DNA from 2 places in the Desulfovibrio diazotrophicus genome. Region 1 is predicted to be linked to the other one. Evidence: riboswitches for the same ligand, from Rfam matches in the RefSeq annotation. Region 1 holds a riboswitch; the other holds the start of a gene.

Region 1 (15,789 bases):
GGACGTGCTGGTGGTGGCCCGCACCCCGCAGCACGGCCCCCTGCCCTGAAAAACTGCATGCCGCCAACAACGACGGCTGCAGACGCAAGCCCCGCGTCGGGCCTTAAAACCTCAGCAGATCACCTTTTCGAATTGTGTTCTCAAAGGTTCCGGCCACTCGTTCCGGGCGCTGCCCCGCAACAACCCGCACGCAGCCAGGGGTGGAGAGAAGACATGACAAGACCAGACGCTTTCGCTATACTGCCAGAAGGAATTCTTTTGAATTTTTATAGAGTTGGCACAGACGCGGCACTCTCTCCACAGCAAGGAGTCCAAAAGCCGCGCCGGGAGCAGATTACCTTTAAAAATATGCATTCTCAAAGGTTACGGCACGTTCGTCCCGGCACTTACCCACGCAAAGACATAGCGGTGCTGTCTTCATCCGTAGCTGGCGCTGCTGTCTTTGTCCGTAACTTCCTTCGTCGTAACGGGCCAAGCTACGCTTGCGCCTCCACGGCGGGCGTCTGCTTACGCAACCTTCAGGGCATTGCAACGTTACCTGCCCTAAAATATGATGCACCTGTTCTGCAGCGCACTCCGCGCCGTTCGTCCCGCCCCCGATGCTGTGGACGGGCCCACATCCGTGAGGGATAGTATGCCGCACACGCTTCTTGTTTTTTCCGCTTTGCGCCGTGCACGCGCCGGTTGTCGCCCCTGGGGCAAGCCCAAGCCGGACGGCGCAGGCCTATTTTGTACGCTGGGCTGCATGGCCTTGGTCAGCCTGCTGCTGGCCGCCCCTTTGCCGGTACGAGCCCAGGTGACCCTGCTGGTGCCCAGCGAACCCAGTGTGGAGGCTCCCCCGCTAAAAGCAGGCAAGGCCGAGGTGGACAAAGGCGAAGCAGGCAAGGTCGAGGCCGCCAAAAATGAGGCCAAGGCCGAGGTCGCACCCCGGGAAGACAAAAAGGGCAAAGAGCAGAAAGGCACGCCGCCGGAAAACATGCCCGCGGGCGTCCCTGCCTCCCCCGCGGCCGCCAACGCCACCAAGCCCGCCGCGGCTGCCGCAACCGAGGCAGCGCCACAGCCGGACATTGGCGCAGAAGTGGACGTGCTTATCACCATGCTGCGCCCCTTCCGCTATGAGGGCCTGGTCATGGACATGCCCCAGCTTTTCGCCGTGCTGCGTTATGACGATGCCACGCCGCTGAAAGAAGGCGTGCTGCAGCCCGAACGTCGCGACCTGCTGGGCGACGTGGAAGAAATCCGCTATCTGGATCAGAAGGCCTGGGGGGCCAACGTGGCCCTGAACAAGCCCGGGCTCTACCAATTCCTTATTGAGGCCCGACCCTGGTGGGACGCGGCCCGCCAACGCTTTGCCCAGCACTATGTCAAAACCATCCTGCCCGTCTACGGCGTTGAACGCGGCTGGGACGCGCCCGCAGGCCTGCGTTTCGAAATCGTACCCCGCACGCGGCCGTTCGGGCTTATGGCCCCGACGTTGTTCAGCGGCCAGGCTCTGCTGGAAGGCAAACCCCTGCCCAAGGCTCTGGTGCGCATGCACCGCATCAATGTGGAAAAAACGCCCGTGCCCACCCCCTGGCATGAAGAACTGGCAACCCGTGCTGACAGCCAGGGCAATTTTGCCTTTGTGCTCGCCCAGCCCGGCTGGTGGTGCTGCCAGGCGGAAGCCGAAGGCGCGCCCCTCAAAGGACCGGACGGCCAGCCCAAGCCCTTGGATATGGGCGCGCTGCTCTGGCTTTATGTGGACGCCCCGGCCGCGCCGCCGCGCCGCCGCTGAAGACCGGATTTTGGGGGCACAGCTAACTGCAGCGTTTTGCCCGTTTTTTATAAGGAGTGTGCATAAACCGTGCTGGCTTGGCCTTTTTGGGCCGGAGCGTATACCATAACGCATACATTACCGCAGACCCCCGGAGCGGACCGTGCACCCGCCACGGCGGCGGGCAGCCCCGGGCGCGCGGCAAGGCTTATGGAAACAACTGCGGCCGCACCGGCCGCACCAACGCTCCAAGGAGAACAGCATGCACACCAGCGCAAGAAACGTGTTTCACGGCAAAATTACGGCCGTCCATTCCGGCGCGGTCAACGATGAAGTGGAACTGGCCGTAGAGGGCGGCCCCAGTATCGTGGCCTCCATCACCCAGGTGAGCACCAGGAAGCTGGGCCTCAAACCCGGCGTGGAAGCCCTGGCCCTGATCAAAGCCAGCTTTGTGCTGCTGGTGGAAGAGGCGGAAAACTACCTGCTTTCCACCCGTAACCAGTTTCCCGGCGTCATCGGCAAGGTGATTCCCGGCGCGGTCAATGCCGAAGTGCTGGTGGACCTGCCCGGCGGCGCCTCCATCGCCGCCATCGTGACCATGGGCAGCGTGGAAAAAATGGGCCTCAAACCCGGCAAAAAAATCACGGCCATCGCCAAGGCCTCACAAGTCATCCTGGCCGTGCCCCAATAGGGTAAACTCTGTTGGGATGGGGCGCTCAGAGGCGCAGCCGCTTCTGTAGCGGGTAACCGCAACACAGCTTTTGTCCTGATTGACAAAAACCCCCGGCTCCTTGTGGAACCGGGGGTTTTTGCGTCAGGCGAAAAAAATGCTATTTGAAGGCCTTTTCAAAGTTGGGCACCACTTGCTTTTTGCGGCTCATGACGCCGGGCAGCCACACTTTGTCGCCATCGGGCTTGACGCCGAAGGCCTTTTCCACCACGGCCGGGTCGTCGGAAACGATGAGCATCTCCGAACCCTCTTTCATGATGTCGGTCAGCAGCAAGAAGACACTGTGGCGGCCTTCGCCCTTCACCTTGGCGATTTCAGCCTGAAGGCCGGCCTTGACGGGCTCAAGGATGGAGAGGTCCACCACTTCCAACTGGCCAATGCCCACCTTGTTGCCGTTCATGTCAAAATCTTTGTAGTCGCGGAAGACCAAGTCGTGCATGGAGGTGCCTTCAACGGCACTCTTGACCTTGAACATTTCCATGCCCAGCTTGACCACATCGCTCACGCCGGCGATCTTGGCCAGTTCTTCCACGGCTTTCTTGTCGGCGGGGGTACAGGTCGGGGACTTGAAGATGACCGTGTCGGAAAGGATGGCGCAGAGCATGCCGCCCGCGATGTTCTTGGGAATTTCCACGCCGTAAAAATCGTACATGTTCTTGAGCACGGTGTTGGAGCAGCCCACGGGCCAGATCCAGGCTTCCAGCGGGGTGGAAGTGGTCACATCGCCCAGCTTGTGGTGGTCCACAATGCCCAGCACAGTGGCGGAGTCCATGCCCTTGGGGGCCTGGGCCAGGTCGGAATAGTCCACCAGATACACTTCCTTGCCGGCCACGTCGGACACCACCTGGGGCGCCGTGAGGCCGAACTTCTGCAGCACAAAGGCGGTTTCAGGGGTGGGCGCGCCCTGGGCCACGGGGGTAACGTCCAGGCCGCGCTTGTTGTACAGATCGGCGGCGGCAATGGCGGCAATAATGCTGTCGGTATCGGGATTCATGTGACCAAGAACTAATGCGGACATGGCAGTCTCTCCTTCCGTTGGTTCGGGTATGGCGGCACCGTGGCACCGCTTTGTTCTCTTTAGCACAAAGTCAGGTTCATGCCAAGGGCTTTTAACAAAAATTCCCGTACAGGACGCAAAGGCATTCTCCTATTAACCTGTAAATACTTATTTTTATAACAAGGCACCCCCTTCTCGTGATTTTTTTATTTTTTCCCGGCCCGAGGATGGGCCGCATCATAGGTTTCCATCAGCCGCTCCAGGCTGACCTGGGTATAGCGCTGGGTGGTGGTCAGCCGCTTGTGCCCCAAAAGTTCCTGTACGCTGCGCAGGTCCGCTCCCGCCGCCAGCAGATGGGTGGCGAAGGAATGGCGCAGACTGTGCGGCGAAACCGTCACCGCCAGCCCGGCCCGCCGGCAGAGCCGGGCCACAATGCGCGCGGCCTCTCGCCGCTGCAGCCGAGCCCCCCGCGCGCCTACAAACAGGGCCACCTCTTCCGGCGCGGCCAGCAAAGGTCGCTCGCAGAGCCAGGCCCGCAGGCGCTCGCACGAGGTATCGGAAAGGGGGGCAAGGCGCTCCCGCGCGCCCTTGCCCATAACCCGCAGCACCTGTGAAGAAAGCTGCACGTCGTCCAGGTCCAGCTGCAGCGCCTCGGAAATGCGCAGGCCGGAACCGTAGAGCAACTCCGCCAGAGCCAGGTCGCGACAGAGCAGGCGTTCCGCCTCGGCCGTGGCCGGGGGCGATGCCGTGGGCGCGTCCAGCAGGGCAAAGGTTTCGTCCACATTGAGGGCCCGGGGCTGGCGTTTGTCCTGTCGGGGATTGCGCACCTGGGCGGCCACGTTTTCCTCCACCCGGCCGTTGCGCATCTGCAGACGAAAAAAAGAACGCGCGGCCGCCAGCTTGCGCGCCATGGAGCTTTTGGCCTCCCCCTGATGAAAAAGCCAGGCCAGAAAAGCCTGCATATGCCGCTTGGTCACGGTTTCCGGACGGCCCAGATCCACGCCCTGACTGCGCAAAAAATCCTGCAATTGGGCCAGATCCACGCCATAAGCCCGCTGGGTGGCCGTGGCCGCGCCGCGCTGCACGGCCATCCAGGCCAGAAAGGCCTCAATAAGCGCCCTGCCCTCGTCCGGGACCGCCGTATTGGGGCCCGTCGCATTGAGGGCGGGCCGTCCCGTCCGCCCGGCAAGGGCCGCAGCCTGTGCCGCGGGGCGCTTTATGACCGCCAAATCCCGTTCCGTCCGCTTCATGCCCGCACCTCATACCGCGCGCCGGGCAGTCGGCGCACCTTGCCCTGCATTTCCAGCCCAATCAAAAGAGCGTTCAAGGCTGCCGGGGCCAGGCCCACAGCCAGGCCCAGGGCGTCCACCTGCAGGGGGCCGTGCCCCCGCAAGTGCGCCAGCAGCCGCTCCGCCTGCGTTGCGGGCGTCAGCACCGCCGCTTCCGGGGGCGGCGAGGCAGCAGGCGCGTTGCCCACAGCGCCGCCGGGCACGCTCACGGCCCGCGCTCCCGTATCTGACGCAAGCCCTGCAGACGCAGTTTTATCTTGCGCGGCCCCGTCAGACGGCTTGTCCCGGCCGGAGGCGACAGCGCCAGGGTCCGTGTCCGAAACGACGCCACCCGCGACATCGGCGGCGGCAAAACCGGCAGCCGTAAGCCCCGGCAAGGCTTCCCGTTCCCCGTCGGGCAGAGTTTCCGGCCCGATGCCGTAAGGCCGCAGCCGATCCGCCAGGTCGCGCAGCACGTCCTCGGCGTTGAACACGGGCCGCGCGCCTTGCCGCACCAGATCCTGACTGCCCAGGCAGTGGGCGTCCAACGCCGGGCCGGGCACGGCGTAGACTTCACGGTTCTGCTCCAGGGCCAGCCGGGCCGTGACCAGGCTACCGGAACGACTGGCGGCCTCCGCCACCAGAACACCCAGCGCCAACCCGCTGATAATGCGGTTGCGCACGGGGAAATTGGTCGGCAGGGGCGGCGCGCCGGGCGGAAACTCCGAAACCAGCAGCCCTTCGCGCTCCATAGCCGCAAACACGCCCGCATTGCACGCAGGATAGCGCACGTCAATACCCGTGCCCAGCACGCCTATGCTGCGTCCCACCCGACCGAGGGCCGCCTCGTGGGCCACGCAGTCAATGCCCTGCGCCATGCCCGAAACGATGGTCACCCCGCAGGCGGAAAGGCAACGCGCCATATAGGCCGCCACAGCCTTGCCCTGGGCCGTGGCCCGACGCGACCCCACCACGGCAAAGGCGGGCGCGCGCAGCAGGCTGCCGTCGCCCCGGCAGTAGAGCAGCGCGGGCGCGTCCGGAAGCTGCCGCAACAGAGACGGATAGGCGGGATCCGCCCAGAGCAGGATGCGCGCCGCCAGGTTACGGGCGCTGTCCCATTCTTTCCTGGCTTCCGTCCGCCACGCGCCGGCGGCAAAGTCCCGGCCCGCGGGCCCCAGCCCCGCTGCACCCCAGCGCGACCGGGCCTCCACCGCGCCGTAGGCGCTGCCAAAGGTCCGCAACAGTTTAACCAGCGACCGCGCGCCCAGCCCTTTGCTGTGGCGCAGGGCCAGGGTAGCCCAGTATTCCTTGCGGGCGGCCTCGTCCATATCCCGCCAGGAACAGCCCGCGTGCGTCGTCACGGCCATGCGTCACTGCCCTCAGCGGGCCAGCCCCCGCGCGCGCACCAAGCCCGCCGCCTCGGAATGCGGAAACCGCCGCAGCACCTCCCCGTAAACTTTGGCCGCGCCCTGACGGTCGCCCATACGGCTCAGGCTCATGCCGGTTTTGAGCAGGGCGTCGGCATTTTTGTGGTGTCGGGGCCAACCAGCCTCCACCTTACGAAACTGTTCCAGGGCTTCGGCGTAGCGGCCCTGGGCGTACAGCCCCTCCCCGATCCAGTAGACGGCGTTGGGGGCATAACGGCCCTGCGGGTAGGACTGCAAAAAAGCCTGAAAGCGTGCAATGCTCTCGGCGCTTTTGCCGGACATGGCCAGGCGCAGCGCGGCCTTGTAGGCGGCGTCTTCCCCCTGGGGCGCGGCCCTGTCCGGCCGCGGCGGCAGGGGACGGCGCGGCAGGCGAAGGCGGCACGGCGGATGTCGCCGGAGCCCGCCCGGCGCGCTGGTCGTGGGCGGCCAACCGAGGACTGCCCGCCGTGGATGCGGTTTCGGCCGCGCCTTCCAGAGGCGGCAGCCCCAGACCGGCGGGTTCCGGCGGCAAGGAAAGTTCCGTGCGCGGCAGAGCGGGCACGGGTACGGCAGGGTTGCCCCCCGCACCAGCGGCCGCCCGGCTTACAGCGCCCGCGCCGACGGCGGTCGCGCCGCCCTGGGCCGGGTTGCCGGCAACAGACGCCTGCGGCAGAGGTTGTGACGGCAGGCTTTCGGGCGGCAGACCAAGAACGCCCGGCGTTGTCCCGGAGTTTGCCGGGAGCGCGTCCGTCGCAGGTGCGGCGGGCCTGACGGGTGCGCGGGAAGCGGCGGCAGACGCCCCCGCGGGGGCTGCGGCGCCGTCGTGTCCGCCTTTTGCGCGGGGAAAGGACGGGGCGGGGCGGGCAGGATCAATGCGCAACCCTTGCGGCCCGGAGGCTGGCGGCGTTTTGCCGGCTGAAGCAGACGCGGACGCCGCCCCCCGGCAGACCTGACCACAGGAACCGCTGCGGACGGCGCGGCAGGCGCGGCCGTTACCGCCGGGGAGGCCTGGGGCGTCACGGCCTGGGCAGACTGCGGGGCTGGCGGCGTTGCGGCGGCGGACAGCGACTGCGCCGACTGGGGGGGCAGGATGGGCACCACACGGTAGCCGGTTTTGCGGCCGCCCGCCGTGCGGACTTCATACACCCTGTTGTTGAGCCGGGCCGTCTGACTGTTCAGCGCGCCCACGCTCTGCTCCAGGGCTGTCAGCCGCCTGTCCATGGTCTGGAGGCGTTTTTCCTGCTCGTCCTGCGCCGCTGTACGCGCCTTTCCGGCGCAGCCGACCAAGGCAAGCAAGCCGACCAGGACCGCGGCCAAAGAAAAATATTTCATACCCGAAAGTCTCCGCAAAAAGTTGCGCCGCCCGCGTGACCACGCCAGTACGCCCGCCAGGCGGCCCCGTATGGCGCTTCCGCGCGCCCGGCCCTTGCGGCCAGGGCAATTTTCAGGCAAAAACAGGCGTGTCCCTTTTTTTGAACATAGCGCACCAGCACTGACCAACGCAAGACCGTAAGGAGGAGGCATGAGCATTTCCATCCCGGCGCGGGAACCTTCGGGCGGTGCCCGATGAACGTCTTTCAGGACATTCTGGCGGCGGGCGAAGTCTGGATGCAGGCCCTGCGCCAATTGCTGGCGGGGCATCCCCTGGTGCAGTCCGGCCTGGATGCCGTTGCCCTGGCGGCGGCCCTGACGGCCCTGGCGGCCTTTGCGGGCCTGGGTGTGGTTTCCGGCGCGGCGCGCCTGCTGGCGGTTACGCGGCGGCGCGCGTCCTATGAAAAATGCGCCCGGCAGCTGGCCCTGCTGGCCCTGGCGCTGGGCTGGCCCCTGCTGGTGGGCGGCCGCATCTGGCTTTTTTTTGCCCACGATTCCTACACGCCCGACTCCCTGCCCGCCTTTATGGCGGAAATGGCCTGGATTCTGCTGGGGCTGTCCGTACTGGTAAGCAGCCTCTACTTCTCGCTCTGGAAGTTTCTGCCCAAGCTGCCCGTGCTCCACGCGGCCCTGGGCATTATCAGCGGTCTGCAGGGTTGGTTCGCCCTGGCCGCCACCCTGGCGGCCGCACGCCTGCAGGCGGCTTTTGTGCGGCCCGACGCGGCCAGCCTTACCCTGGGCGATATTTTTCTGCCGGGCTGGTTCTCCCCCTTCTGGTGCGCCTTGTATGCCAGCCTGCCCCTGATCCTGGGCCTGGCCGGCGGGGCGGGCGCGCTTTGGCTCGCCCTGCGCCGCCGGCGCGATGACTTTGGCCGGGACCACTACAATGTCATGATCCCCTGGTGCGCCGTGTGGGCCCGCCACGCCTGGGCGCTGTTCTGGCTTTTCCTGCTTTTTGCCGCCGGGCTGACCATACAGGCGCACCGGCAGACCGGGGCCTTCACCACCCTGGACGCCCTGTGGGAAAGCGGCCGTCTGCTGCTCTGGCTCGCGCCCGCGGCGCTCTGGACCGTGGTCAGCCGCAGCGCCGCGCCCCTGCGCCACAAGCCCACGCTGATCCTGGCCCTGCTGCTGGCCATGACCTGCCTGCCCTTCTACTTTTTTACGGGCATCACCGCCATCACTCTGGTCCGGCCCTGATCCGGAAACGTCGGGCCCCTGGCCGAAGGGATAGGGAAGCGCCGCGCCCACGGCATTGACAGCCCCCTGCCCCGCGCCTACAGTGACCACGGTTACGGTAGCCGGGTTTTGCCCGGCTTGAAAAGGGAATCCCGTGCAAAACGGGAGCGGACCCGCCGCCGTAAGGCCCGTATACCGCGCTTCTTCATGTGCCACTGGCAACGGGAAGGCCGAAGCGCGGGGGCCAAGCCGGAAGACCTGCCGTAGCCCGGACCGTGCCGTACGTCACGGCCCGGTGGGCGGCGCAGGCCGCCGCGGCAACGGGTTTTTGCCGGCAGGAAAGAGGAAATACGGGCCTCTTCCCTCTGCGTGCGCGCGGACGGAAGAGGCTTTTTTTATGACCGCACGGGCGGCCTTCAGAGCAGCGCCATGACCGCACGGCACACATCCTCCGTACCTTCCGCCAAACACCGCCTCCGCTGGACGGCCTTTGCCCTCCTGACGGGCCTCTGGCTTTGTTCCCTGCCCTTGGCCTGCCTGCCGGGGCCCGCCCCCTATGCGGCGCGGGAAGTGCTGTCCGCCTTGGCGGGCGCGCTGGGGCTCGGCCCCTTGCCCCCCGACAGCGCCCTCAACCTGGTGGTGGGCGACATCCGCCTGGCGCGGGTGGTGCTGGCGGCCCTCTGCGGCGGGGCTCTGGCTGTGGCCGGCGTGGCCCTGCAGGGAGTGTTGCGCAATCCCCTGGCCGACCCCTTTACCCTGGGGGTTTCCGCCGGGGCGGCCTTCGGGGCCAGCCTGGCCATCGCCCTGGGCGGCCGACTGACGGATTTTTTCCCCGCCCTGGGGCCACACCCGGCGGCCCTGGTGGCTCCGGCGGCCTTGGCCGGCGCGCTTCTGGCCCTGGCCGGAGCGCTCTGGCTGGGACGTGGACGCGGGGGCTGGCGCAAAGAAAGCGTAGTGCTGGCGGGCATTGCCGTGGCCGCCTTTCTGGGCGCGCTGGTGGCCCTGGTCAAGGCCCTTAATGAGGAATCCGTCACCAGCATCGTCTTCTGGATTATGGGTTCCCTGCAAGGTCGGGGCTGGGACAGCCTGCCCTTGCTGCTCGCCACCCTGCTGCCGGGCCTGCTGGCCGTCGGCCTGGGCTGGAGGGCGCTGGACGTGCTGGCGCTCGGCGACGAGCAGGCCGCGCAGCTGGGTCTGGCCGTGGCCCGCGCGCGCTTCTGGCTTTTGGCCGGAGCCAGCTGCATGACGGCGGGCTGCGTGGCCGTGGCCGGAGTTATCGGTTTTGTGGGCCTGGTGGTGCCGCATGTGCTGCGGCTTTTGCTGGGCGGCGGGCACGGCCCGCTGCTGGTCGGAGCCTTTCTGGGCGGCGGCGTGCTGCTGGTCTGGGCCGACGTGCTGGCCCGCTGCGTGCTGGACGGCGGGCAGGAACTGCCCGTGGGCGTGGTCACGGCCCTGCTGGGCGGGCCCTTTTTCGCCCTGCTGGTGCGGGGGCGCTGATGTACGGCCCCACTGCCCCCGCGCGGGACGCCGCCGGAGACGCCCTGCGCCGTGACGCCCAGGACGCCCCCCTGCTGGCCGTGACGGATCTTGTGGCGGGCTACGGCCGCCGTCCTGTGCTGCAGGGCCTGACCTTTTGCCTGCGGGCCGGAGAATGCGCGGCCCTGCTGGGTCCCAACGGCAGCGGCAAGACCACGCTGCTGCGCGCGCTTTCAGGCGTGCTGGCCCCCTGGAGCGGGGAGGTGCGTCTGGCCGACCGGCCCCTGGCAAGCCTGCGGCCCCGGGAACGGGCCCGGCGGGTGGCCGTGGTGCCGCAGCGCGGCCCTTGCCCGGAGGATCTGACGGCACGGGAAATGGTCCTCCTGGGGCGCTACGCCCATCTTTCCCCCTGGGGCTGGTATGGCCCCGGGGACCACAGGGCTGCGGACTGCGCCCTGGCCGCCACGGACACGACAGGGCTGGCCCACCGCCGGCTGCATGAGCTTTCTGGCGGCGAACTGCAAAGGGTGCTGTTGGCCAGAGCCCTGGCGCAGGAAAGCCCTCTGCTGCTGCTGGACGAGCTGGCCGCCGGTCTGGACCTGGCCCGCATGACCGGACTGTTTGACTTGCTGGAACGCCGCCGCGCCGCCGGAGCCTGCGTGCTCATGGCCGTGCACGACTGCAACCTGGCCGCCCTGTACGCCACGCGGCTGCTGGGCCTGCGGGAAGGCCGCCTGGCCTTTGACGGCCCCGTGCGGCAGGTTTTTACCGAGGAGAACCTCAGTGCGCTGTACCAAACGCCCGTTACCGTGCTGCCCCACCCCCTGTGGGGCCTGCCCCAGGCCCTGTCCGCCCGCGCACGCGGGCCGTGGGCCGCGCCCCACGCCGCCGCCCCTGCTGCGGCCGCATCTGTTGACACTGCTCCTGCCGGCAGCGCTGCTGACGCTCCTGCTCTGCGCTCCCACCGGCCCGGCCCTGGCGGCGGACGCGACCCCCACGCCACAAACGTCCCCGGCAACAACACCCGCTTCGCCAAAAACTGAAGTCGGCACAACGGCCGCCGCGCCCATTGAGGTTACAGACCACACGGGCCATGTGCTGCGCCTGGAGCATCCGGCCCGGCGCATCATCGCCCTGTACGGGGCGTACAACGAACTGCTGTTGGCCCTGGGCGCGGGCGACCGCATTGTGGCCCGCACCGCGGCCGACGCCGCCCTGCCGGAGCTGGCGGCCCTGCCGGCCATCGGCACACACATGCGCCCCAATGCCGAACTTGTTCTGGCGCAGAAGCCGGATCTGGTGCTGCAGATGTCCGGGCGGGAAGAGGCGCAGGTCTTTACGGAAAACCTCCGCAGCCTGGGCCTGCCCGTGCTTACCTTTCAGATGGATTCCTTTGCAGACATGCTTGCGGTGACGCAGGCCCTGGGCCGCCTTACGGGCCTGGAAGACCGGGCCGCCGCCCTGGTGCGCGGCTGGCGGGCGCGGCTGGAGGCCTTGCGCCGGTCCACGGCCGGGCGTGCGCCGCTGCGGGTGTTCTACGAGGTGCGCTATCCCAACCTGCTGGGCGCGGGGCAAAAGGGCATTACCAACGAAATCATCGCCTGCGCGGGAGGCGAAAACGTCCTGCACGAGGCCAAAAAACTGGTCCGCTGCAATGAGGAAACCCTCATCGCGGCAGATCCGGACGTCTATCTTGTACAGCGCGGCCCCATGAATCCGGACCCGGAACCTCCGGCTCGTCGACCGCACTTCGCGGGCCTGCGCGCCGTGCGTGAAGGCCGGGTGCTGCTGGTGGACGAAGCCCGCTACGCCAGGCCCGGCCCCCGCGCCGTGGACGCGGCGGAAGAACTGGCGCACTGGCTGCACGCCGCCCCCCGGCCCTGAAGGCCGCAACATTTCTACCATACATGACGGAATATTACATGACCGGAACCCTTTACGGCCTGGGCGTGGGCCCCGGCGCACCGGATTTGCTAACCCTGCGGGCCGTTAACGTGCTGCGCAACGTGGACGTTATTCTGGCCGCGGCCTCGCCGCGCAACGACTATTCCGCCGCGCTGGAAACCGCCCGCCCCCATCTGCGGCCCGACGTGCGCCTGCTGCGGCTGGAATTTCCCATGACCCGCGACGCGGCCGCGTTGCGCACAGCCTGGGAAACCGCCGCCCGCACCACCAGAGACGTGCTGGAAAGCGGCGCGGACGCGGCCTTTCTGACCATCGGCGACCCCCTGGTTTACAGCACTTTCGGCTATCTGCTGCGCACCCTGCGGACGCTGGCCCCGCACCTGCCCGTGGAGATTGTGCCCGGCGTCACCTCCATTCAGGCCGCCGCCGCCCGCGCGCAGGTGGTGCTCTGCGAAAATGGCGAAACCCTGCGCCTCATCCCCGGCATCAACCGCCAGGACGATCTGACGGCGGCCCTCAAGGACGCGGACACGGCGGTGATCCTCAAGGCCTACCGCAACCTGCCAGCCATCCGCGAGGCCCTGCGCCGCACAGGCCGCCTGAAGGACTGTGTGCTGGCCAGCCTGGTGGAACGGCCGGGCGAACACATCCGCACCGGCCTGCCGGAAAATGACGCCACCCCGCCCTACATGTCCCTGATCCTGAGCCGCAAACCCACGGATGCAGAGGGCTGATGGCCCGGAGCAGCGCCCCGACTTTAGAGCAGTTAGCGAATGAAATGAGCTAACTGCTCTGCAAGGATTTTCTTGAAAATCCTTGCCACGAAATGCGAGAAGGCAGGTTTTTGCCTGCCGTAAGCGAGCATTTCAAGTGTTAAATGCTCTAAAGCGCTGCGGAACAGCGTCGGCAAGGGCGCGGCCTGAGGCATTACGGCCAGGGCATGCAACTTTGCAATGCCCTGGCCGTTGCGTAAACAGCCGCCCGCCGTGGAGGCCAAGCGCAGGTTATTTGCACGGGTAAGCGCCGGAACAGGCAGGTCGTAAACGTTGAAGATGTAGAGCCGCAAAAGTACGTTGCTCAGGGGGTAGGGACGCGATCTGCGCGCAGCCCTGCCCCCTGCGCGGGCGACGCAAGGCGCTGCCTTACGTCAACCTGCCAACACCCTTAAACTTTTCAACAAAATCGACGATTTTTTGAAAAACTCCCTGCTTTTTTTTCAGGTACTGCGGGTTTAGCGGGCTCATCCGTGGCAGAACGTCATTGAGTTCCGTACCGTTTTCACTGGCGAATTCCCGCTTCAGTGAGGCGCTGAGATAGCGCCTGGCTTCCTCCGCATTCAGATTTTCGCTACGGATAAGTTCTTGCGCCTCACGTTGCTGTTCCGCCCTGGCAAAGGTGAAGAAAGCCTCTATCACGCCGGCCTTGTCGCCAAGCTGGTCCAGGTCTGTCTGATTAATAAAATCGACCAGCAAGCTCTCCTTGGCGCGGTTGCCGAGGCTGGCGCGGATCAGGCGGCGCACGTCTTCCACCAGTGCGGTTTTGTCCTTAGTTTTTTTGTTGTTCTCAAAGATCAATTCAAGAATGTAGTCCAGATTGATTTCCTGCGATTTCAGCAAGTCCACTTCAAAGACCACGTCATCCCAGTCAATGGCCGATTTTTCTTTAGCAGCATCCGTTTGTTGCCGACGCTGCCATTCTCTGATGTCATTGTACGCCGAACGATAGTCCTGCAATTTACGTTCAGGCACCACTTTGACGGCCCGTAAGGCGTGCAACTGCGCATCACTTAAATAGTACTTTGCTTTAAATGCCTCCACAGCCGCCGCATTGTTCATATCAACGTATTGCAGGGCCTGCAGAACGGCAAATTCATCGTAGTTTTGCAGGATGTTTTCAACCCGCAGATACTCGCCGAACAGTTTGACAAAAGCCTTTTTGTCTGCCTCTTTTTCAATGGCGTCGGGGTGGGGAAAGTGCTGCTCCAATTCCCGCACCACAGCCACAAAACCACGTCGCGCCTCACCAGTGAGCGCATCGGTAAAGCCCTCCATATATTCCTTGTAGCTTTTTTCCAGCACCACATTTCTGGTGTTGCTGTCGCCGAACAGGGTGATGGCGTCAATGGTGGCCTGCTCCAGATTGCGGAAGGTGACGATATTGCCAAAGGTTTTGGTGGCGTCAAAAATGCGGTTGGTGCGCGAATAGGCTTGCAGCAGGCCGTGGTATCGCAGATTTTTGTCGACAAACAAAGTATTCAGCGTGGGGGCGTCAAAGCCGGTCAGAAACATGCCCACAACAATCAGCAAATCTACTTCCTGATTCTTCACCCGCAAGGCAAGGTCGCGGTAGTAGTTTTGGAAGGCATTGCTCTCCACACTGAAACTCGTTTTGAACAGCGCGTTATAGTCCGCAATGGCCGCACTCAAAAATTCTTTGGCGCTACTGTTCATGGCTGTAACGTCAAAACTTTCATCCGCAATATCACCAATGGCGTCCTGCGCTCCATTGGCCGCGAACGAAAAGATAGTGGCCACCTTGAGCGGCTTGTCGCTGTCTTTTTGCAAAACTTTGAAGGAGTTATAATACAGCTTGGCGGCGTCCACGCTGCTTACGGCAAACAGGGCGTTAAAGCCCTTGGCGCCCGGCTGCAGCCGCCGGGTCTTTTGCCGGAAATTGTTCAGAATGTACTGGGTAATTTCACAAATGCGCTCGGGGTGCAGCAGGGCCTGCGCGGTTTCCGCCGCGCCAAGTTTTTTTTCATCCTGTTCGCATTCAATATTCTTGAAGCGCGGGCGCACATCGTTGTAGTCCACCTTGAACTTCAACACCTTTTCATCACGAATAGCGTCGGTGATGACATAAGAATGCAGCTCATGGCCAAAGACGCTGGCAGTGGTTGCCGCGCCCAAGGCATTTTGCGAAAAAATCGGCGTACCCGTAAAGCCAAACTGCATATAAAGTTTAAATTTCTTTTTCAGGTTCTTTTGTGCTTCACCAAACTGACTGCGGTGGCATTCGTCAAAAATGAACACCACCCGCTTGTTATAGACAGGCAGGTCCGCTTCGCATTTCATCAGTTTGTTCAGCTTTTGGATGGTGGTGACGATAATTTTATTGTCGTCTTTATCCAAATTGCGCTTGAGTCCGGCGGTGCTTTCCGAACCATTGACGCTGTCTGGCGAAAAGCGCTGGTATTCCCGCATGGTCTGGTAATCAAGGTCCTTGCGGTCCACCACAAAAAAAACCTTGTCGATGAAGTCCAGCTCGGTCGCCAGGCGGGCCGCCTTGAAGCTGGTCAGGGTTTTGCCCGAGCCCGTGGTGTGCCAAATATAGCCGCCCCCCTCGGGTTTACGCCACTGCTTCATCTGACAGGTGCTGTTGATTTTCCACAAAATGCGTTCTGTGGCCGCGATTTGGTAGGGGCGCATAACCAGCAGGGTGTTGTTCACGTCAAACACGGAATAGCGCAGCAGCACGCTGAGCAAGGTATTTTTTTGGAAAAAAGTGGCGGTAAAGTCCTTCAGGTCTTTGATCAGACTGTTGTCGGCCTTTGCCCAGTTCATGGTGAAGTCAAAGCTGTTTTTGTCGCGCCTGGTGGTATTGGCGAAGTAGCGGGTATCCGTGCCGTTGGAGATGACAAAGATCTGCAGATATTTGAACAGGGAATGCTCGCTGTTGAAGCTCTCCTTGCTGTAACGATGCAC
Region 2 (15,789 bases), 850 kb from region 1:
TCCATCCGCATCCATACGGGCGAAGTGCAGCGTCGCATGTTTGCCGCCCTGGGCTTTTCTGCGGCGCAGGCCGAAGCCCAGTTCGGCTTTCTTATTCAGGCCCTGGAACAGGGCGCGCCGCCCCACGGCGGCCTTGCCTTCGGCCTTGACCGCCTTATCATGTTGTTGACAGGGGCGGGCAGCATTCGCGACGTCATTGCCTTCCCCAAAACCCAAAAGGCCACCTGCCTCATGACCGAGGCGCCTTCTCCCGTGTCGGCCAAACAACTGCGTGAGCTGGGGTTGCGCCTGCGCGAACAGCCTGCCCCGGCGGAGCAGCCAGCCCCGCAGCCAAGCTGACGCGCTGCAAGAAGGGCCAGGGGGCTTGTCCCCCGGGGCCCCCGCTTTCGGGATGCGTACGCATCCTTATGCACGGCGGCCATTGCTTTTCCGCTGCCTGTCGGCGGGAAGGACAATGGCCGTACCGCCTCGCGGGTGTGCCGCCACAAGGATACTGCCATGCTACTGGACATTGTGACTTACCCGGACCCGCGCCTTAAAGAGGTCTGCGCGCCCATTCAGGAAATAACGGAGGATATCCGCCGCCTGGCGGCGGATATGCTGGAAACCATGTACGCCGCGCCCGGCGTGGGTCTGGCCGCGCCGCAGGTGGGCCGCAATATCCGCATGCTGGTCATGGACCCTTCCGTGCAGGATGGCGAAAAAAATCCCCGCGTACTGATCAACCCCGTGCTCGCCCTTTCGGGCGAAGAAGTGCGCAGCGAGGCCGAAGGCTGCCTTTCCGTGCCCATGAATTACCGGGCCGACGTCAAACGCATGAGCAAGGTGCACCTGACCGCCACAGACCTGGATGGCAAGCGCATTGAAGAAGACCTGGAAGATTTTCCCGCCATTGTGCTGCAGCACGAATACGACCACCTGGACGGCATCCTGTTTATCGACAAAATCAGCCGCCTGCGGCGCAGCCTTTACGACAGCAAGGTAAAAAAGTGGCTCAAGCGCAAAACTGCCGCCTAGTGTTCATGGGCACGCCGGACTTTGCCGTGCCCACCCTGCGCCGTCTGGCCGTCTGGCCGCGCGGCAGCCTCGTCGCCGTCTACACCCAGCCGGACAGGCCCGCCGGGCGCGGCCACAAGCTCAGCATGCCGCCCGTCAAAAGCGCGGCCCTGGAACTGGGTCTGCCCGTCGAACAACCGGAAAGTTTTAAGGATCCCGCCGCCGTGGCCCGTCTGGCCGCCTACGCCCCGGACGTGCTGGTAGTGGCCGCCTACGGCCTGCTGTTGCCCCAGTCTGTGCTGGATCTGCCCCGTCTCGCCCCCCTTAACGTGCACGCCTCCCTTTTGCCCCGCTGGCGCGGGGCAGCGCCCATCCAGCGCGCCATTATGGAGGACTGGCAGCCCGATGCCCGCACAGGCGTTTCCATCATGCGTGTGGTGCGCCAACTGGACGCCGGTCCGGTATACGCCAGCGCCTCCCTGCCCCTCAATGACCACACTGCAGGCAGCCTACACGACGCCTTGGCCCAACTGGGCGCAGACCTCCTGCCCCAGGTGCTGGACGCCCTGCTGGAAGGCCGCGCCACAGCGGAGGAACAGGATGCCGGCCGCGTCACCTACGCCGCCAAAATGGGCAAACAGGATTCCGTCATTACCTGGAACCGCCCGGCGGTGCAGGTGCACGCCCATATCCGCGGGGTCACGCCCTGGCCCGGCGCGCGCGTAGTCCTGCACTTCAGCGGTCAGGACAAAACTTTTCCCTGCACTCTGGCTCCGGGCAGGTTGGCCGAGCCCTGCCCCGGCGTCAGCCCCGGCACGCTCGACCATGCGGATGACACGCTGCGCGTGGCCTGCGCCGACCGTTGGTACGCCTTGGGCGCGCTGCGTCCCCAGGGCCGCAAGACCATGTCCGCCCGCGACTTTGTCAATGGCGCGTTGCGCGGCCTGCGGCCCGGACCCTGCGGCTTGGTGGAACAGGGGGAATAAAAAATCTGCCTCCGGCTGTGCCGGGAGGCGCGGCTCCGGCATTCCGCTTTCGGGCGCGTGGCGGCAATGTGGGGCATTTTTTCTTCTGTACAGGGTACGTCAGCGGATTTTTCTGGAAAGAGAAAATTTTTTGCGGGGTGGGGCGTAGGCGAGGTTCGCGTTTTTCCAGCGAGCGCTCCCGCAGCCTCTTTTTCCCGCGCTGGATGAGGGTCTATGGCGTTTCTGCGCAAGTCTCCGTATTCCTTGCCGCCGGCGCAGTACGGCGGCGCGCGCAAGCGGGTCTTCATCGGGCTCATGTTGGGTTCGTGTCTGTTGCTGTGCCTGGCGCTGGCAGTGTTTTTGATTTTGCCCTGGACGGGGTTTCTGGGGGTGCGGCACTGGCTGCCGGCAGTGAGCGTCAGCGTGGCGGCGGCGGCCATGCTGGCGGTTTTGGGGCTGTGCCTGAGCCTGGTTTTTCATATCTATACGGGGCGGCCTTTGCCGGGCGGCGGCGGCGTGCGGCACATGACGGTGCGGCTGTTTTTTCCGCTCATGGAGATGCTGGCCAAGCTGGTGGGTCTGGACCGGGCGGCGGTGCGGCGGTCGTTTGTCAAGGTCAACAACGAAATGGTGCTGGCGGCGCGCGAACCGGTGCGGCCGGAGCAACTGCTGGTGCTCTTGCCCCACTGTCTGCAGCGCAGCGCCTGCCCACACCGGTTGATGCACAATGCGGACCACTGCCGCCGCTGCGGGGCCTGCCCGGTAGGGGCGCTGCTGGACCTGCGCGACGCCTACGGGGTGCGGCTAGCCATTGCCACGGGCGGCACCATTGCCCGGCGCATCGTGGTCCAGGCCCGGCCGCGCTGCATTATTGCCGTGGCCTGCGAACGCGACCTGACCTCCGGCATTCAGGACAGTTACCCTGTCCCTGTGTTTGGCGTGCTTAACGAGCGGCCCCACGGCCCCTGCCTGGACACTTTGGCGCCGCTGGACGCCATTGAGGCCGCCATCAGGCTGTTTCTGGGGCTGGGCCCTGCGCCGGGCCGGATGGTTGCCGGGTCTGTGGCGGCGGCAGGCAGCGCGCCGGGGAGCAAATAATGGGTTTTCCAAAAGGGTTCGGCAAGTTGCGGGTTACGGCCCGCAATGCGGCTTTGCGGACTTTGCTGCTGACGGACGCGGGTATGCCCGTGCAGGCGGCCCTGGATATGGCCTTAGGTGCGGCCCCGCACGCCCCTGCGGGACAGGCTGGCAGTGCAGCCTTTGGCACGGCTTTGGCGGCGCGGGACCGGCATTTGTGCGCAGAACTGGCTTACGGCTGTCTGCGGGCGGAAATCCGCATTGATTATGTGCTGGGACGGGTATTGCCCAGGCCAGGAGGTCTGCCGCGCCCCTTGCGGCACATTTTGGCTTTGGGGGTCTATGGACTGCTGCTGCAGGACAGAACGCCCCCCCACGCCGTGCTGCACGAGGCCGTGGAACAGGCGCGGACCCTGTACGGACCACGGCTGGCCGGTCTGACCAACGCCGCGTTGCGTTCCGTGCAGCGCTTGGGAGAAGCCCCGCGCCATGAGGATTTTTACCGTCAGGGGGCGGCGGACCCGCTGGGCGCGCTGGCCCTGTTCTGCGCGGCTCCGGACTGGCTGGCCCGGCTCTGGGCGCGGGCCTATGGCGAAGCGGACGCGGCCCTGTTGTTGCGGCGTTCCTGCGGCCGCCCCTGGAGTGGACTGCGGGTCAATGCCCGCCGCCCTGAAGGCGCCGCCTTGCTGACGGCCTTGCGCGCCCTGCCCGGCGCGGCGGCCGTGGGCGATTGGGGCGTGGCCTTGGGGCCGGGGGAGCTGCCGGAAAGCGTGATGGATCGGCCGTTAGCCCACTGGCAGGCCCAGGGGGCGCTTTCGTTTCAGTCCGCAGGGTCGCAGCGCGTCCTTGCGGCCTTGGACCTGTACGCGCTGGAGGGCCCGGTGTGGGACATGTGCGCGGGCTACGGCGGCAAAACTGCGGCTTTGCTGGAGCGCGGCGTGGCCGTGGGCCTTTGTACGGACAGCAGCTTCGGGCGACTGCGGGCCCTGCCGGGGCACTGCGCTCGTCTGGGTCTGCACCTGCCGTCCGTGTGCCTGCCGCCCGTGTGCCTAGCGGACGCCGCGCGTCCGCCCCTGGCCCGCTGGCCCGGCTCTGTGCTGCTGGACGCGCCCTGTTCCGGCCTGGGCGTGCTGGCCCGTCGGCCGGACATCCGGCGTCGGGGGCCGGAGCGCCTGGCGGCGCTGACCGCCCTGCAAGGCCGGTTACTGGAGCGGGCAGCTGCCTTGCTGGAGCCTGGCCGCTGCCTGGCCTACATCACCTGCACCCTCAACCCCGACGAAAACGAGGGGGTCGTGGCAGGCCTGTTGCGGCAACATCCCGACCTGCGCCTGGAACAGCGCTGGCAGACCCCTCACGACCATCCTTGGCTGGAAGGCATGTTTGGCGCGCTGCTGCGGCGGCGGGCATAGGGCGAATACTTTGCGGGGGAGGGGACTTTTTTACTAAAAAGCGTCCCCTCCCCCGCACGTTCTTCCTCGCAAAAACTTTCCCCTGCCGCAAGGCGGGGGAAAGTTTTTGCAGGGTGCAGAAAGGATTTGTTACTGCTTTCTGGGTTCCTTGGTCAGGTCGTCGGAGGCGCTTTTGGCGTGCTGCACCAGCAGGGCGCGGGCGCCGGGCACCTGGCCCAGACCCTTAAGGTTGGCGGTCACCTTGAAGCCCGCGGCCTTGAGCTGAGAGGCCCAGGAATCGGCTTCGTCTCCGGCCAGGTCGTTGCGGGCATGGTCGCCGGCCACCAGCATGAGCGGCGCGATGACCACAGACTTGACCTTGGCGGCCTTAAGTTCTTTGAGCAGGTCGTCGAAGCTGCGTTCGCCTTCTACTGTGGCCATGAAAACATGTTTGTCCTGGTTGTGGAACAGGGCGCGCACGCCTTCAAAGGTCAGGCCGGCGCGGCCGTGTTCCTGGCCGTGCCCCATGAGGACAAGGGCGGCGTTTTTGCCGCGCAGGGCCTTGGTGTCCTCAAGAATGGCGGAGGCCAAGGCCTGGGCGTCGGCTTCAGATTCAAGCATGGGGCGGCCCAGATAGACGGCCTCAAAACGGCCGGGATTTTTTTGCAGGTCAATGAGCACGGCGCGTTCCAGAGCGGAAAATTCTTCGCCGGCCATGACGTGCAGGGACTGCACGCGCACTACTTTTACGCCGTCTTTGGCGAGTTTGGCGAGGCCGTCGCTGATGCCGCCCACAGGGCGGCCCTGAGCGGCGATTTTTTTGCGGATGATCTGCGAGGTATAGGCCCAGACCACAGGCTGGCCGGGGAAGGCCTGTTTAAACTCCTGGTCCACGGCCTGCATGGCGGGCAGGGCTTCGGGCACGCTGGTGCCGAAGGCCACCAGCAGAACGCCCTGCTGGGGCGCGTCGGCGGCGTGGGGCGCGGCGGGCGCGGCCAGGGCCGCAAGGAGCAGGAGCAGAAGCAGGAACAGACGGGAGCCCGCAAAGGGCGAAAAACGCGGCATGGCAACCTCCTCAATGGCGCGTTGACAGGTTGAAAAAGGGCATAAACGCCCAGCGGGTATTCGGACTTGAGGGGTTGGCCTCGGCTTCGCCTTCACCGCTTGCGCGACTGGCTGTCGCGCGCCTGCCGGGCTGCCCGACGGACGCGAAGAAGCCTTGTACCCTCTTACCGCAGCGCGACTGTTTCCGATTTGCACGGAATTCCCCGCAGCGCAAAACAGACCGTCTTTGCCGAAACATTTCAGCAAGGACGGCGCAATGCCGGGGCGCATGGCGCCGCATAAACGCGCCCGCGCCCGCCTGACGGACGGCCGCGGGCGGCAGCCTTCCGGGCACTACAGGCGTGACTGTTCTTACCGCAGAGGATACCAGGCCGGGGCAAAAGTCAAGGCCGGCGGCCTGCGCTGGAGCCGTTTTTTTGGCTTCCTGTGCCCATTTGCGCGGATTTTCCCTTGTTCTTTTGGTAAAATCCTGCTACTAAGTCAACCTCCCTGGTTGGGGGAAATCATGTTTGGAGGCTGGACATATGGCAGGTTTGGAAACCGGGCACGACAGCGAAATCAATTTCGAAAGCGCCCTTGAAAACTATCTCAATCCCGATTTTGGCGACCTTGAGGAAGGCTCCATCACCAAGGGCGAGATTGTCCGCGTGGACGACGACACGGTGCTGGTGGACGTGAACTTCAAGTCCGAGGGGCAGATCCCCGCGGCAGAGTTCCGCGATCCCGCCGGCAACATGACCGTCAAGGTGGGCGACAAGGTGGACGTCTATGTGGTTCGCAAGAACGAAAACGACGGCACCATCACCCTTTCCTTTGAGAAGGCCAAGCGCATGCAGGTCTTTGACCAGCTCGAGGCCGTACAGGAGACCAACAAGGTCATCAAAGGCCACATTGTGCGCCGCATCAAGGGCGGCTACACGGTGGATATCGGCGGGGTGGAGGCGTTTTTGCCCGGTTCGCATGTGGACCTGCGCCCGGTGCCCGATATGGACGCCCTGGTCAACCAGGAGTTCGAGTTCCGCGTGCTCAAGATCAACCGTCGCCGCAGCAACGTCATTGTTTCGCGGCGCGTGCTGCTTGAGGAAGAGCGCGACTCCAAGCGGCAGGAGCTGCTGCGCACCCTGGCCGAAGGCCAGATTGTGCAGGGCAAGGCTAAAAACATCACCGAATATGGCGTGTTTGTGGACCTGGGCGGTCTGGACGGCCTGCTGCACATCACGGACATGAGCTGGAAGCGCATCCGCCATCCCAAGGAAATGATCACCATCGGTCAGGATCTGACCCTCAAGGTGCTTTCCTTTGACCGTGAAACCAACAAAGTTTCTCTGGGCCTCAAACAGCTGGTGCCCGATCCGTGGCAGGACATCTCCGCCCGCTTCCCCGAAGGGGCCAAATGCACCGGCAAGGTCACCAATCTGGTGGACTACGGCGCTTTTGTGGAACTGGAGCCCGGCGTGGAAGGCCTGGTGCACATCTCTGAAATGTCCTGGACGCGCAAGCTGCGTCATCCTTCCCAGATGGTCCACACCGGCGACGAGGTGGACGTGGTCATTCTGGGCGTGGACGGCGACAAAAAACGCATCAGCCTCGGCATGAAGCAGGTGCGGCCCAACCCCTGGGAACTGGTGGCCGAAAAGTACCCCGAAGGCACCATCCTTGAGGGCGTCATCAAGAACATTACCGAATTCGGCATGTTCATCGGCATTGAGGACGGCATCGACGGCCTCATCCACGTTTCCGACATTTCCTGGACCAAAAAGGTGCGCCACCCCAACGAGCTGTACAAGGTGGGCGACACCGTGCAGGCCAAGGTGCTGACCGTGGATCAGGAAAACGAAAAGTTCACCCTGGGCGTCAAGCAGCTGGTGGACGACCCCTGGGGCCATGTGCCCAACACCTACCCTGTGGGCTGCACGGTCAAGGGCATTGTGACCAACATCACCGACTTCGGCCTGTTTGTGGAGGTTGAAGAAGGCATTGAAGGCTTGGTGCACGTTTCCGAGCTTTCCAGCAAAAAAGTCAAGTCGCCTGCTGAAATGTACAAGGAAGGCCAGGAAATTCAGGCCAAGGTCATCCATGTGAGCGCCGAAGAGCGCCGCCTGGGGCTTTCCATTAAGCAGATCAAGGACGAGGACGACCGCCGCAAGCCCAAGGAATTCCATTCCGGACCGCAGGAAGCGGGCCAGAGCCTGGGCGATCTGCTCAAGCAGAAGTTTGAAGAAAGCGAAAACAACAGCTAGACCGCAGCGGCGCGCCACCGGCGTGCCACCGGTGCAGAACATATCCAAGAGGCGCGCCACCGGCGCGCCTCTTGGCATACCCCCCCTTTCTTCATCTTTTTTCCCGCCCCGCGCGCCCCGCGCGCCCGTCGCAACTACAGCCAACGCCGCAGGAGGTCTGCATGTCCCCCCACACCATCGGTTCCCGCATCAGGGTTTTTCGTGAAGAGCGCGAGATGGACCTGCCCACCCTGGCCCAGCATACGGGCTTGGCCGAAGCGTATCTGGAAAAGCTGGAAAACAATGCCATCTACCCTTGTATCGGCCCCCTGCAAAAGGTGGCTCGTGCTCTGGGCGTGCGGCTGGGCACCTTTTTGGACGACCAGTTCAGCCGCGACCCCATTGTGAGCAGCATCCAGAATGAAGGCGAGGCCGATGAGGCCCTGCATACCGGACGCATTCCCCGGCCCAGTTATGTCTATCACGCCTTGGGCAAGGGCAAGAACGACCGTAATATGGAGCCCTTCCACATCCGTATTTTTCCGGACGGCGGTGAGCGCAAGACGACCTCGCACGAAGGCGAGGAATTTATTCTGGTGCTCAAGGGTCAGCTTCTGGTGGTGTACGGACGCGAAGCCCATATGCTCAAGCCCGGCGAAACCATCTACTACAATTCCATTGTGCCCCACTATGTGGGCGCGGCCGGCGACGAGCCAGTGGAGATTCTGGCCGTCACCTACAATCCCTAGAGCATTTAACACTTGAAATGCTCGCTTGCGACAGGCAAGAGCCTGCCTTCTCGCATTTCGTGGCAAGGATTTTCAAGAAAATTCTTGCAGAGCAGTTAGCTCATTTCATTCGCTAACTGCTCTAGACAACGCCATTCCGGGGCCTTTGCCCCGCGCAACGGCAGCGGCGTAAACTCGATTTACTGATCCCCCATAAGGATGCCTCAGGAGGAAAGCATGGACGAAAAAGTGCGTGAGCGCCAGGCGCAGTTTGAGCTGCGCGAGTGGACCCTGGGGCAGATTCTGGACCACACGGTGGCGCGGTATCCGGACAATGAGGCCGTTGTCTATGCGGACCGCAGCTACCGCCAGACCTGGCGTGAATTCGGGGAAATGGTGGACCGTTTTGCCAAGGGGCTCATGGCCCTGGGCGTGGAAAAGGGCGAAAAGGTGGCGGTGTGGGCCACCAATGTGCCCTACTGGGTGGCCCTGCAGTTTGCCACAGCCAAGATCGGGGCTGTGCTCATTACAGTGAACACCAACTACCGCGAGCACGAGCTGCGCTATCTGCTTACCCAGTCCGAATGCGAGAACGTCTTTCTTATTGATAGCCTGCGCGACCACGACTATCTGGAAACCTTCTACCGCATTGCCCCGGAGCTGCGCTTTCAGTCCCACGATTCTTTTGTCTGCAAAAATCTGCCGCACCTCAAGCGGGTTTTTTTTCTGGGTGCTGAAAAGCACCGGGGCATGTATTCCGTGCCTGAGGTTCTGGCGCTGGCCGATATGGTGGACGACGCGGACTATCTGGCCCGTCAGGCCTCCCTGGACCCCTGGGAGGCCATCAACATGCAGTACACTTCAGGCACCACGGGTTTTCCGCGCGGGGTCATGCTCACGCATGTGGGCGTGGGCCTCAACGGCTACTGGATAGGCAAACACCAGAATTTCGGCCCCAACGACCGCGTCTGCCTGCCCGTGCCCCTGTTCCACTGCTTTGGCTGCGTGCTGGGCGTTTCGGCCTGCGTCAACCACGGGGCCACCATGGTCATCCTGGAATCCTTCAATGCGCTTAAGGTGCTGGCCGCTGTGGACAGCGAACACTGTACGGCCCTCTATGGCGTACCCACCATGTTTCTGGCCGAACTGGAACACAAGCTCTTCAAGCGTTTTGACGTCTCTCACCTGCGCACAGGCATCATGGCCGGATCCGTCTGCCCGGAACCTCTCATGCGCCGCGTGGTGGAGGACATGAATATGAAAGAGATCACCATCTGCTATGGCCTTACGGAAGGCTCGCCGGTCATGACGCAATCGGACATCCACGACCCCCTGCCCCTGCGCTGTGAAACCGTGGGCTGCGCCATGCCCGGCATTGAGGTGCGCGTGGGCGACCCGCAAACCTGCGAGGAACTGCCCCGCGGCCAGGTGGGCGAAATCCTTTGCCGCGGCTACAATGTCATGAAGGGCTACTACAATATGCCCGAAGCCACGGCCGCCGCCATCAGCCCAGAAGGCTGGCTGCACTCCGGCGATTTGGGCGTCATGGACGAAAACGGTTATCTGCGCGTCACGGGCCGCATCAAGGATATGATCATCCGCGGCGGCGAAAACGTCTACCCGCGCGAGGTGGAAGAATACCTCCTGAGCATGCCCGGCGTGCTGGACGTGCAGGTGGTGGCCGTGCCCAGCCGTAAATACGGCGAAGAAGTGGGCGCGTTTGTCATCCCCCGTCCCGGCGTGGACATCCGCCCCGAAGATGTGCGTGATTTCTGCCGCGGCAAAATCGCCTGGTTCAAAATCCCCAAATATGTAGAAATAATTACCGGTTTTCCCCTCACTGCCAGCGGCAAAATCCAGAAGTACAAGCTGCGCGAAATGGCCGCCGCGCGCTGGCCTGAAGCTATGCAGGAAAAAAAGTAGTGCGCCTTCAGTGAAAAGATACCCGGCGATTTTTCCGCACGCCCCCCAACCGGCTATTCTGGACAGCCGCCCCGCACACTGGCATACTGCCTGCCTTTCAGGCAGGCAAATTGGCGTAGAGGACTGCGCGCGCACTGCACAAACCAACGCTGCCAATGCCGCCCCCGCTTCAGGGCGTTGCAACGTTGCAATGCCCTGGCGGTTGCGTAAGCAGACGCCCGCCGTGGAGGCGCAAGCGCACGTTATTTGCGTGCTTAAACGCCGGGACAAGCGTGCTGTAAACTTTGAGAATATGTATTCTCAAGGGTAATCTGCTCCGGGGGGCAGCAAGGCCCCGTGCTCCGTGAGGACGTTTTATGGACATCGTGGCCGACGTGGTGGGCACCAGCATCAAAATTTACGCGCTCATGACGCCGCCGGCGGTTTTGAGCGCCTTTATCAGCGGCACCCGCACCTTTGATCGCAGGCAAAAGGCCGCCGTGGCCGCCAAAACCTCCACGGCCATCTTCTGTATCGGCGTGACGCTTTTTCTGTTCGGGCCGCACCTGTTTGCGCTTTTCGGCTTTACCCTGGACGCCTTTCGCATTGGCGCGGGCGTGCTGCTTTTTCTTACCGCCGTTTCCCTTATGAACGATGACGGCAAGGAAGTGACCGCAGGCAAGGACGGCGACATCAGCGTGGTGCCCCTGGCCATTCCCCTGGGCATGGGCCCGGCCTCCATCGGTGCGGTCATGGTTATGGGCGCTTCGGCCAAGGGGCTGGAGCAGACCCTGGTAGGGGTGCTCTCCTTGCTTCTGGCCGCCTTGGGCATGTTTGTGCTGCTGCGCATGGCCGATACGGTGGTGCGCGCCCTGCACCGCACGGGCATTGCCGTGCTTTCCAAACTTACGGGCCTGCTGCTGGCGGCCATTGCCGCCCAGGTAATTTTTACGGGCATCCGCGCCTTTCTGGGCTAAGTTCGCCCTTGCGTGTGGGGCCATAATCCACATCCGAACGGAGGAAACGGCATGAGCCTTCTGGAAACCATTTTCCGGCCAGCGGCCAAGGGCAGCACAGTACGGCGGGAGCTGCTGGCAGGGCTGACCAGCTTTATGGCCATGTGCTACCTCATTTTTGTGGTGCCCAACATGCTGGCCGACGCGGGCATGCCCAGAGATGGGGCCGTGGCCGCCACCATCTGGGTGACCGTTATTGCCACGCTGATCATGGGCCTGTGGGCGCGCTTTCCTGTGGGGGTGGCGCCGGGTCTGGGCATTACCGCCTTTTTTGCCTACTACGTCTGCGGCCCGGCGGGCTACACCTGGCAGACGGGCCTGGGCGCGGTATTCATTTCCGGCGTGGTCTTTCTGCTTCTGACCGTGACCCGCGTGCGTCAGATGATCATTGACGCCGTGCCCATGGATCTCAAATACGCCATTGTGGTCGGCATCGGAGCCTTTATCGCCTTTATCGGCATGAAGAGCTGCGGCATCGTGGTGAACAGCCCCTCCACCTTTGTGACCCTGGGCAATCTGGCCCAGCCCGCCACGCTGCTCTCGGTAGCAGGGATATTCCTTATCGGCGGGCTACTGGCGCTCAACGTGCCCGGCGCCATGATCATCGGCATTCTGGTTGTGACCCTTGCGGGCATTGCCCTGGGTGTGACCCAACTGCCCGAAGGGCAAGTGTTTTCCTTCAGCCTGCCCCTGCCTACGGAAACTTTTTTGCAGATGGACCTCAAGGGAGCGCTGCACCACGGGCTCATTTCCATCATTTTTACCCTGACCATGGTAGATCTTTTCGACAACATGGGCGTGCTCATCGGCCTGGCGCAAAAAGCGGGCTTTGTGCGTGAGGACGGCCATATTGAAAATCTGGACAGGGCGCTCATTACCGATTCCGTGGCCACCATGACCAGCGCCGTCATGGGCGCCACCACCGCCACCAGTTATCTGGAAAGCGCCGCCGGCGTGGCCGAAGGCGGCCGCACCGGGCTCACGGCCGTGACCATTGCCGCGCTGTTCTTTCTGGCTTTGTTCTTTACGCCTCTGGTGGGTCTGGTGCCCGCCTACGCCACGGCGCCGGTGCTGATCATCGTGGGCGCGCTCATGATGCAGGAGGTGGGGCGCATCCGCTTTGACGACTTTACCGTGGCCCTGCCCGCTTTTCTCACCATCCTGAGCATGCCGCTTACCTTCAACATCGCCACGGGCTTCGGCTTCGGTTTTGTGAGCTGGGTGGGCGTCAAACTGCTGGCCGGGCGCTTTAAAGACGTGAACCTGGTCATGCTGATCATTGCCCTGTGCTTTGTAATCAACTTCGCCCTGCGGCTTGGCTAGCGCTCCTTGCCTTTGCCCGCGCCTGCGGGCATAGTAAGGTGTGGCGGCGCGCTCTGGTCGTTGGGGCGCGCCTGCCCCGACCTGACGTGGGCACGCCTGGCGCGTCCCCTGAGAAAAATAAAATTTCTGAAAGGTTGGGGGTGGCGGAAGGAAACTTGTGCGAACAAAAGTTCCCCTGCCGCCACAAAAAAATTAATCAAGAGGAACCCGCATGGCTACGCTGTTGCAGTCGTCCGCGCGTTACAAAAAGCCCCTGTGGCGCGAGTACGGCGAGGCCCTTCTGGTGGCCCTGGTCCTGGCCTTGTTCATCCGCACCTTTGTGGTGCAGGCTTTCAAGATTCCTTCCGAATCCATGTTGCAAACCCTGCTGGTGGGCGACCATCTGCTGGCCAGCAAGTTCGCCTACGGCGTTAAAGTTCCCTTTACCCACACCTACCTGTGGCGGGGGGACGATCCGCAAAAGGGCGACATCATTATTTTTGAATATCCCAACAACCCCAGCGTGGACTACATCAAGCGCATTATCGGCACGCCCGGCGACGTCATTGAAGTGCGCGACAAGCAGCTCTATCGCAACGGCCAGCCCGTGCGGGAAAGCTATGTCCGCTTTACCCAGCCGGGCATTGTGGAGCCCGTGCGCGATAACTTCGGCCCTGTGACCGTGCCGCCGGACAAGTTTTTTGTCATGGGCGACAACCGCGACAATTCGCTGGATTCCCGCTTCTGGGGTTTTGTGGACCGTACCGCCATCCGGGCCAAGGCCTGGCGCATCTATTGGTCCTGGGCTGGACTGGACGACATCCGCTGGAGCCGGTTGGGACAGAAAATTCAATAAAAAGGGGCAAAGGGCATGGTGGTCCGGCTGCTGAGCGGCGGCGTGGAGGGCGTGGACGCCTATCCCGTGGAGCTGGAAGTGGACTGCGTGCGCCAGGGGCTGCCGGGCTTTACCATGGTGGGCCTGGCCGAAGCCGCCGTGCGCGAAGCCAAGGACCGTGTATTTGCGGCCTTGCGCGCTTCGGGCTTTCGCCTGCCGCCGGCCCGCATCACCGTCAATCTGGCCCCGGCCTGGCGGCGCAAAAACGGCGCAAGTTATGACCTGCCCCTGGCCGTGGGGCTGCTGGCCGCTGCGGGCCTGCTGCCGGCAGAGCGCCTCAACGGCCTGTATTTGGCCGGGGAGCTTTCCCTTTCCGGACAAATCCGCCCCGTGAGCGGCATCTTGCCTCTGGCGCTGCTGGCCCGTACCCGCAAGGCGCGCGGTATGCTGGTCCCGCCGGGCAATGGCGCGGAGGCCGCCGTGGTGCGCGGGCTGAACGTCTTTGCCCCACGCGATCTGGCCCAGTGCGCCGCTTTTCTGGCCGGGGCCGAAAGTCTGGAGCCCTTGCCCCAGCCCCCCGACGACCTGCCTCCGCCGGTCTGCGGCTGGGACTACGCCGAAGTCAAGGGTCAGGAGGCCGCCAAACGGGCCCTGGAAGTGGCCGCCGCCGGTGGGCACAACGTGCTGCTGCTGGGGCCGCCCGGCAGCGGCAAGACCATGCTGGCCCAGCGCCTGCCCACCATTCTGCCGCCCCTGAGCTTTGAAGAAGCCCTGGAAGTGACCAAAATTTACAGCGTGGCCGGCTTGCTGCCCCCGGACGCCGGGCTGGTGCGTCAGCGTCCCTTCCGCGCGCCGCACCATACGATCTCAGACGTGGCCCTGGTGGGCGGCGGCAGCGTGCCCCGGCCCGGCGAAGTCAGCCTGGCTCATCGGGGCGTGCTTTTTCTGGACGAGCTGCCGGAATTTCATAAAACCGCCCTGGAAGCTCTGCGTCAGCCCCTGGAAAACGGCACGGCGGCCATTGCCCGCGCCAGCCACCGGGTGGTTTTTCCCGCGGCCTGCATGTTGGTGGCAGCCATGAACCCTTGTCCTTGCGGTTATTACGGCGACCCCACGCACCAGTGCACCTGCCGTCCGGACCAGCGGGCCCGCTACCGTGCGCGGCTTTCGGGCCCCTTGCTGGACCGCATTGACGTGCATGTGGAAGCGCCTGCCGTGGCCTACGCGGATTTTCGCGATACGGGCAGCGCCGGGGCGGACTCTGCGGGCATGCGGCGGCGCGTGTTGGCCGCGCGGCAGCGGCAGCACGAGCGCTATGGGCCTCAGGGGCCGCGCTGTAATGCCGAGCTCAGCGGCCGGTTGCTGGAGCGGCACTGCGCTTTGGACGCCACGGGGCACGCGCTTATGGCGGGTGCGGTGGATCGCCTGGCGCTTTCGGCCAGGGCCTGCGCGCGGGTGCTGCGCATGGCTCGGACCATTGCCGATCTGGAGGGCGCGGAGCGCATAGCTGCGGAGCATCTGGCCGAGGCCGTGTCCCTGCGGGTTCTGGACCGGGGAGAGGGTTAGGGACGCAAAGGTAGGAATAGCGCAAGCAGGAAGGGGGCGGGGCCGTCGGCAGGGGCCGGTCTGCGGGAAGCCCCGGAATGGAGAATGCCGTACCGCTTGGGCAAAAACAGTCTTTTTTGCGCCGACGGCGTCAACGGCGATTTTTTGCTGCTCACGGACTTGAGTCCGCTGCGCGCAAAAAATCGCCGTTTCCTTGTCGGAAACAAAAAACTCTTATTTTTTTCAAGCCTTACGACACCAGCCCCCGCCTCGCAAGCTCGGCGGTCCAAGGGGGCTTTGCTCAATAGATTGCTATTGTGCTGGGCTGTGGGGGCTGGAGGCAAGGCCCACGCCAAGGGACGCAAGGGCCGGAATGACGCAAGGGCCGGAATGATGTAAGGGGAGGAATAGCGCAAGCAGGAAGGGGGCGGGGCCGTCGGCAGGGGCCGGTCTGCGGGAAGCCCCTGAATGGAGAATGTCGTACCGCTTGGGCAAAAACAGTCTTTTTTGCGCCGATGGCGTAACGAACGCTCATGGCAACATATTTTTGCCTGGTTCAGTTTGGTTTGCAGCGACTTCCGGAGGAAAAGGGGTTCGCAGGGGGCTGTGCCCCCTGAGCCGCCGCCGGCATTTTTCAGCGCACGCCTCGTGCGCAAGCGCCTATTCCGCCGCCGGAGGCAAGAGCGCTGCGGCCGCTTCGCAGAGGTGTTCCAGGGGCAGGGCGGCGTCCAGGCGGTGGTGGGCCGCCTCC

The links. Region 1 has a riboswitch for cobalamin ahead of J7I12_RS05445 (FecCD family ABC transporter permease). Riboswitches for the same ligand answer to the same signal wherever they lie in the genome.
Region 2: it holds a riboswitch for cobalamin, as region 1 does, so the genes downstream of both, J7I12_RS09075 (sirohydrochlorin cobaltochelatase) here and J7I12_RS05445 (FecCD family ABC transporter permease) in region 1, are expected to answer to the same signal.

Annotation. Positions count from the first base shown of each region.
Region 1 is NZ_OX346397.1:1,244,317-1,260,105, forward strand. It holds gene J7I12_RS05405 (ComF family protein) at 1-49, shown strand, start outside; gene J7I12_RS05410 (DUF4198 domain-containing protein) at 635-1,774, shown strand; gene J7I12_RS05415 (TOBE domain-containing protein) at 2,016-2,444, shown strand; gene J7I12_RS05420 (manganese-dependent inorganic pyrophosphatase) at 2,584-3,501, opposite strand; gene J7I12_RS05425 (tyrosine recombinase XerC) at 3,687-4,730, opposite strand; gene dprA (DNA-processing protein DprA) at 4,727-6,115, opposite strand; gene ybgF (tol-pal system protein YbgF) at 6,128-6,457, opposite strand; gene J7I12_RS05440 (hypothetical protein) at 7,721-8,725, shown strand; cobalamin riboswitch at 8,804-8,984, shown strand; gene J7I12_RS05445 (FecCD family ABC transporter permease) at 9,134-10,201, shown strand; gene J7I12_RS05450 (ABC transporter ATP-binding protein) at 10,201-11,223, shown strand; gene J7I12_RS05455 (ABC transporter substrate-binding protein) at 11,276-12,064, shown strand; gene cobI (precorrin-2 C(20)-methyltransferase) at 12,103-12,819, shown strand; gene J7I12_RS05465 (hypothetical protein) at 12,852-13,151, opposite strand; gene J7I12_RS05470 (type I restriction endonuclease subunit R) at 13,228-15,789, opposite strand, start outside.
Region 2 is NZ_OX346397.1:2,097,307-2,113,095, forward strand. It holds gene aspS (aspartate--tRNA ligase) at 1-339, shown strand, start outside; gene def (peptide deformylase) at 499-1,017, shown strand; gene fmt (methionyl-tRNA formyltransferase) at 990-1,982, shown strand; gene J7I12_RS09065 (DUF116 domain-containing protein) at 2,196-3,059, shown strand; gene J7I12_RS09070 (RsmB/NOP family class I SAM-dependent RNA methyltransferase) at 3,059-4,447, shown strand; gene J7I12_RS09075 (sirohydrochlorin cobaltochelatase) at 4,577-5,491, opposite strand; cobalamin riboswitch at 5,526-5,727, opposite strand; gene J7I12_RS09080 (30S ribosomal protein S1) at 6,016-7,731, shown strand; gene J7I12_RS09085 (helix-turn-helix domain-containing protein) at 7,893-8,459, shown strand; gene J7I12_RS09090 (AMP-binding protein) at 8,676-10,361, shown strand; gene J7I12_RS09095 (MarC family protein) at 10,718-11,317, shown strand; gene J7I12_RS09100 (NCS2 family permease) at 11,369-12,679, shown strand; gene lepB (signal peptidase I) at 12,891-13,514, shown strand; gene J7I12_RS09110 (YifB family Mg chelatase-like AAA ATPase) at 13,530-15,059, shown strand; gene aroL (shikimate kinase AroL) at 15,699-15,789, opposite strand, start outside.